Regions from separate parts of the Amycolatopsis japonica genome, predicted to be linked through region 3. Evidence: riboswitches for the same ligand, from Rfam matches in the RefSeq annotation. Region 3 holds a riboswitch; each other region holds the start of a gene.
The links. Region 3 has a riboswitch for cobalamin ahead of metE (5-methyltetrahydropteroyltriglutamate--homocysteine S-methyltransferase). Riboswitches for the same ligand answer to the same signal wherever they lie in the genome.

Region 1 (2,256 bases), 2.5 Mb from region 3:
AGACCTTGCGGCCGTCCGGAGTGACGTGGTCGCCGGTCTCCTTCGTCGGGATGTAGGAGAAGAGGACGCGGAAGTAGCCCTCGGAACACTGCTGGGTCAGCAGCCTGTCGATGGCGATCCGGTCGTTCTCTCCCACCACGGCGAGCCCGATCACGCCGAGCGCCTGGCCGAACATGTTCGCGTTGTTGCTCACCGCGTCGGCGAGGGCGGGATCCTTGGAGTAGTCGCTGACCCGGCCCTTGTCGGGGCCCTTGCGCATGATGGCCGCATGGGTCTCTGCGACCAGGTCGTAGCCGTCGAAGGCCCGCGGATTCCGGCCGGACACCTGGGCGGCGACCATCGTCTTCGCCACGGCGCCGCCGACGATGATCTTGTCGTATCCCGCGCCGGGGGCGAGCCCGTCCCAGGTGAAGTAGTCGGTGGCGTGACCCTGGTCGTCGAGGAACTTCACGATCGGCTCGGCCCGCGCGCCTTCGCCCGCGGCGTACATCGCGAAGAGCGCGTCGAGCATCAGGCCGTGGTCGGGCAGTGAGCCGCCGCTGGGGTTGTCGAATGTGCCGTCCGGCTTCAGCTTCGTCGCGAGCCAGCGGGAATTCACCTTCGCCGCACCGGGATCGTTCGCCGCCGTCGCCGTCCCGCTGAGCGGTGCGGCGATCATGGTGACGATGACGGCGAACGCCGACGCGGCCAGGTACCCGCGGCGCATGACTCCTCCTTGCGGCATGGCGGAGGACAGCGCGGGACGCCGCAGTCACCCCTGTTTATCGCGACAGTGGTTCGTACGTCCGCCCGTTCGGTATCCCGGCTCGCCCTGCGAAGGGCCCACGGTTGCGCGACAGCGCCGGATTTCGACCGGCTTCCCCGTCACGGGCGGCGGTGTTCTGTTGTCGAGCCAGCCGAGGTTAACACCTGTTCACCTCCGGTAGGTACCACCGGCCAGTCGGTCGTGAGGATCACATGGGCACCCGGCGGTATCCCGCACCCGACCGGGGTGAGAGTCTTCAGGCGCGGTCGTGGGGGAAGTCCGGTGAGAGTCCGGCGCTGTCCCGCAACGGTGTGCCTTCCAGGCGAGCCCGGTCACCCACATCGCACGGTGTCACCGACTCCTGTCGTGGAAATGCGGGAAAGGGTTCTCATGAGACGTTTGGTTTTCGCTGTCGCCCTGCTGTGCGGCATCGGGCTGGTCGCCGCTCCGGCGGCGGCCGCGGCCACCCACGACAAGGCGGACGCCGCCGCCGGCTGGCTCGCCAGGCAGATGACCGACGGCGAACGGTTCGAGGCCGACTTCGGCGGCCAGAAGTTCCCCGATCAGGGCCTGACGATCGACGCGATCTTCGCGTTCGCCGCGGCCGGCGTGTCGGACACGAACGCGGGCAAGGCGATCGCCTGGCTCGCGAAGCCGGAGGTCACCACCGGCTACGTCGGGGGCGGCACCGAGGCCTATGCGGGCGCGCACGCCAAACTGATGCTCGCCGCGCAGATCCGGGGCAAGGACCTGGCGTCGTTCGGCGGCGTCGACTTGAAGGCGGGCCTGCTTTCGCTGCTCACGCCGTCCGGCCGGTTCTCCGACCGATCCGAGTACGGCGACTACTCCAACGCCCTCTCGCAGTCGCTCGCCCTCCTGGCGCTGGACCGCACCCCGGGCGGCGCCCCGGCGTCGGCCGTGACGTTCCTCGCGGGCACCCAGTGCGCGGACGGCGGTTTCCCGCAGAACTTCGGCGAAGCGACGTGCACGAGCGACGTCGACGCGACCGCGACGGTCGTCCAGGCCTTGCGCGCCGTCGGTGACCCGGTGAACGCCCGCGAGGGCACGTCGTGGCTGGTCACGAAGCAGCACGCGAACGGCGGCTTCGGCGTCGGCGCGAACGCGCCCAACGCCAACAGCACCGGCCTCGCCGCGGAAGCGCTGGCCGGTCATCGTCCCGCCGCCGCGGTCAAGGCGCGGGAATTCCTGCGGTCGCTGCAGACCGGCTGCGCCGGCGCCGAGGCCGACCGCGGCGCGATCGCCTACGACGCCACCGGTCCGAACCCGACGACCGCCCCGCGCGCGACCGCGCAGGCGATCCTCGGTCTGGCCAGGGTTCCGCTGAGCGACCTGCACGGCGGTGGCCGTCCGCAAGCCCCGGTCCTCGCCTGCCCGTGAGGTGAGACCGTTCCCGTAGTTCGCGTGATTGAAGACCGAACTCGCGTGATTGAAGGCGGAACTCACGTGTTACGCCTCCAATCACGCGAGTCACGCCTCTGAGCACGTGAGTC
Region 2 (2,256 bases), 2.6 Mb from region 3:
GGCCGTGGCGCGATCCAGGAGCGCGTCGAACTCCGGCGAGCCGAAGCCGTTCACGTTGTTCGAGCCGCGCGTGCGGAAGCGCTGGTTGAGGAACGTCGGGACGGGCAGGGTGGCCGTGCGGGTGAGCGCGGCGACGCCCTTGGTCTTGACCTCGCTGAAATAGGTGCTCGATGCGCGGGTGTTCGGGGTGGCGGCGAGACCGATCTCCTTGAGCTGCTGGGAAATCAGCGTGGCCGCGGTGGCGAAACCCGGGTCGACGTCGCTGGTCTCGACGGCGAAGGCCAGCCCTTCCGCGCCCGCCTCGCGGACGAGCGACCGGGCCAGGTCCACATCGCGGCGGCGTTGGGGGATGTCCGCGGCATACCCGCGAAGTCCCTTGCCGAACAGGTCGTTGCCGATCTCCCCGCGCCCGGCCAGCGCGACGCGATTCAGGGCCTCTCTGTCCACTCCGGACAGTACGGCGCGCACCAGTCTCTGGTCGGAGAACGGGGGTTGCGTCAGGCGCAGCATCATGCCCTGCATCGTCGTGCCCTTGGCTTCGAGCAGCGAAACGCGTCCGTCGCCCGCCAGCCGTGCCGCGGTTCCGGCCGCGAGGTCGTGTGCGTAGTCGACCTGCCCGGACAGCAACGCGTTGACGCGCGCGGTTTCTTCGTTGACCGGCACGAATTCCAGCTCGTCGATACTCGGCGCGCCGTCCCAATGCGACTCGTTCTTGCGGAACACCGCCGCGCCGCCGGGGGTGAACGAGACGAAACGGAACGGCCCCGAGCCGACCGGCGCGGTGAAGTCCGTCGTCCCGGCGGGCACGATCTCCGCGCCGGGAGCGCCCCAGCCCGACGGGAATTCGAAGTCGGGCGCGGTCAGCGTCAGCTCGATTTCGTTGGGGGACACCGCTTTGCTGCGGGCGAAGTCCACCTTCGCGAAGTATTGCCGCGACGAGGAAGCCAGCGCGGGATCGGCGATCCGCCGGAAGCTGTAGAGCACGTCGTCCGCGGTGACCGGACGACCGTCGTGGAAGGCCGCCTGCCGCAGCCGGATCCGCCAGCGCGTGCCGGCGGCGTCGCTTTCCCAGGACTCGGCCAGCCGCGGCCGCAAGGAGGTGTCGGCGTTGTAGGCGACCAGCGTGTCGAAGAGCGCCTTGGCCCGCGCCTGGTCGACGAAGAGCGAAACCTGGGACGGGTCGAGGGTTTCCTTCGACCCGCCCGCGGCGAACGCCACTCGCAACCGGCCCGTGTCCGCGGGCGCGGTCCCGCAGGCGGCCAACGGCGTGAGCGCGGCCAGCGCGAGCAGTCTCCGACGGGTGAGCGGATGACGCGTCATAGGGACCTCCGGGACGTCGAGCACTGTCCCGGGCGCGCGACCGCACGTGAACGGGACCCCGCTCCGCACTCCACGACAGTTGGGGTTGGCGGTGTCCGGCGGGCAGTCCGGCTCACGGCTCGGCGGCCGATCACGGTTGCGGGTCAGCGCCGGATTCACACCGGCTTCCCCCGACGGGCACCTTCTTACGTTGTGGCGCACACGGTAACCCATGACCGGCGTGTGCTACACAGGATCAAGATCACGAAGGGGAGGCCGGTGGACGAAAGCTCGCGGCGGACTGGGTGCGCCGGTGGGACGTGCAGCAGGAACGCTATGTCGCCGACCGTGAAGAACGTTTCACCGTGGTGATCGACGTCGTCGAACACGTCTGCCGCGACGTCGCCGAGCCGCTGGTGCTGGACCTAGGCTGCGGCCCCGGCTCGCTGACCACCAGGCTCGCCCGGCGGTTACCGCACGCACGGATCGTCGGCCTCGACGACGACCCGTTCCTGCTCGCCCTCGCCCGCGCGACCCGGCCGGAGCGGAGCGACATCGAGTACGTCCGGGCCGATCTCGCCGAGAGCGGCTGGCTGAAGTGGCGGCCTGTCGACGCCGCCGTCTCGACGACCGCGTTGCACTGGCTGCGCCCCGAGCGGCTCGCCGAGGTCTACCGTGACCTCGCCGTCGCGCTGAGGGCGGGCGGAGCGCTTGTGAACGGTGACCACCTTTACGACGAGCAACCGGCCATCCGCGAGCTCGCCGAAGTCGTCAAGGAGCGCAGGGCGGCCCGTGCCGGGGTCCATGCCAACGAGGACTGGAAGACCTGGTGGGCGGCGGTGGCCGCGGATCCCGCACTGCGGGAGCGCTTCACGGCCGAAGAGTTGCGCGGCATCTCGACCGGCTACGGCAACCGGCTCAGCCCGCAGGAGCACACCCGGCTGCTTCGAGCGGCGG
Region 3 (2,256 bases):
GTGGAAGTCGCCCGACGGCCTCACTGAGGACGAGCGCACCATGCTCAAGCGCAACCTCGGCTTCTTCGCCACCGCGGAATCGCTGGTGGCCAACAACATCGTGCTCGCGGTGTACCGGCAGATCACCAACCCCGAATGCCGCCAGTACCTGCTGCGCCAGGCGTTCGAGGAGGCCGTGCACACGCACACCTTCCAGTACATCTGCGAAAGCCTCGGCCTGGTCGAGGGCGAGCTGTTCAACATGTACCGCGAGGTCCCGTCCATTTCGGACAAGGACGCGTGGGCGCTGAAGTACACGCAGAACCTGGAGAACCCGGACTTCGAGACCGGCACCCCGGAAGCCGACCAGAACTTCCTGCGTGACCTCGTCGCGTTCTACGTGATCTTCGAGGGCATGTGGTTCTACACCGGTTTCGCGCAGATCCTCTCGCTCGGCCGCCGGAACAAGATGATCGGTATCGCCGAGCAGTACCAGTACATCCTGCGCGACGAGTCGATCCACCTGAACTTCGGCATCGACTGCATCAACCAGATCAAGATCGAGAACCCGCACCTGTGGACCGAGGAGTTCCAGGCGGAGATCCGGACGATGCTGACCGAGGCGTGCGAACTCGAGGTCGCCTACGCCCGCGACACCATGCCGCGCGGCATGCTCGGGCTCTCGGCCGAGCTGATCGAGCAGTACATGCACTTCATCACCGACCGGCGGGCGCAGCAGATCGGCCTCGCGCCGATCTTCGGCGAGACCGAGAACCCGTTCCCGTGGATGTCGGAGGCGATGGACCTCAAGAAGGAGAAGAACTTCTTCGAGACCCGCGTCATCGAGTACCAGTCCGGTGGCGCCCTCGACTGGGACTGATCGCCCGTCCGTAGTACATGAAGGCCCCCTTCCTTGCGCCTAGGTACAGGAAGGGGGCCTTCATGTACTTCTCCTTCGCGGTACGCTCCGGAGTGCTACTGGTTCGCCCGGCCTCCCAGGCCGGTCGAGGTAACAGGGAACCCGGTGCGAATCCGGGACTGCCCCGCAGCGGTATGTGGGAACGAAAGCCGTCACCGTGCGAGACACGGTAAAGCACTGGGACATGGCGCCCCGGGAAGCGACGGCCGGTAGGAGCGAGCGAGTCGCCCACGAGTCCGAAGACCTGCCCGTGGTACGCGCGCCGACGGCGTGCGTGAGTCCGGGCCTCGTGGGATGGGCACGACCGAACGGCGGTCACTCCTGCGCGCTCCGGGCTCCGACGACAAGCTCGCGAGGAGAGAGCTGTGACCGAAATCGGCACGACAGTGCTGGGCTACCCCCGGATCGGACCGGACCGGGAACTCAAGCGTTCACTCGAACGCTACTGGGCGGGCAGGATCGGCGAGGCCGAACTGCTCGGCACCGGCCGCGCACTGCGCACCCGCGCCTGGCGGGAACTCAAGGACGCGGGACTGGATTCCGTCCCCTCCAACACGTTCTCCCATTACGACCAGGTACTCGACACCACCGAGCTGTTCGGAGCGCTGCCGGAGCGCTTCACCACGCTCGGCCTCTCGCCGCTCGACACCTACTTCGCCGCCGCGCGCGGGGTGCAGGACGCGCCGGCGATGGAGATGACGAAGTGGTTCGACACGAACTACCACTACATCGTCCCCGAACTCGGTCCGGAAACGACGTTCTCGCTCACCGGCACCAAACCGCTGGACGAGTACCGCGAAGCCCGCGCGATCGGCGTCGAGACCCGGCCGGTGCTGGTGGGCCCGGTGACGTTCCTGCTGCTCGCGAAGCCGGCCGGGACGGCTCCGGAGGGCTTCCGTCCGCTGGAGCTGCTCGACAACCTTCTCGACGGCTACGTCGAACTACTGCGCCGTCTGCACGACGAAGGCGTCGAGTGGGTCCAGTTCGACGAGCCCGCCTTCGCCGCGGATCGCAGCGAACGGGAACTCAACGCGCTCATCCGCGCCTACCACCGGCTCGCGAAGGAGACCGCGCGGCCGAAGATCCTGGTCGCCGGGTACTTCGGCGGGCTCGGACGCGGACTCGGCGTGCTCGCCCGCTCCCCGATCGACGCGATCGCCGTCGATCTCGTGTCCGATGAGTCCTTTGTGGACGCCGTCGCCGCCGAACCCGCCTTGCGGGACAAAGAGGTTCTGGCCGGTGTCGTGGACGGGCGCAACGTCTGGCGCACGGATCCGACCCGCGCGCTCAGCCGGGCGGCGACGTTGCTGGGCACTGCGAAGTCGGTCAGCGTGTCGACGTCCTGCTCGCTGCTTCAC

Region 1: it holds a riboswitch for cobalamin, as region 3 does, so the genes downstream of both, AJAP_RS13200 (prenyltransferase/squalene oxidase repeat-containing protein) here and metE (5-methyltetrahydropteroyltriglutamate--homocysteine S-methyltransferase) in region 3, are expected to answer to the same signal.
Region 2: it holds a riboswitch for cobalamin, as region 3 does, so the genes downstream of both, AJAP_RS12430 (ABC transporter substrate-binding protein) here and metE (5-methyltetrahydropteroyltriglutamate--homocysteine S-methyltransferase) in region 3, are expected to answer to the same signal.

Annotation. Positions count from the first base shown of each region.
Region 1 is NZ_CP008953.1:2,769,234-2,771,489, reverse strand. It holds gene AJAP_RS13205 (hypothetical protein) at 1-706, opposite strand, end outside; cobalamin riboswitch at 774-887, opposite strand; cobalamin riboswitch at 955-1,103, shown strand; gene AJAP_RS13200 (prenyltransferase/squalene oxidase repeat-containing protein) at 1,136-2,143, shown strand.
Region 2 is NZ_CP008953.1:2,617,188-2,619,443, forward strand. It holds gene AJAP_RS12430 (ABC transporter substrate-binding protein) at 1-1,320, opposite strand, end outside; cobalamin riboswitch at 1,401-1,555, opposite strand; gene AJAP_RS12435 (class I SAM-dependent methyltransferase) at 1,605-2,256, shown strand, end outside.
Region 3 is NZ_CP008953.1:5,263,545-5,265,800, forward strand. It holds gene AJAP_RS24205 (ribonucleotide-diphosphate reductase subunit beta) at 1-859, shown strand, start outside; cobalamin riboswitch at 942-1,164, shown strand; gene metE (5-methyltetrahydropteroyltriglutamate--homocysteine S-methyltransferase) at 1,264-2,256, shown strand, end outside.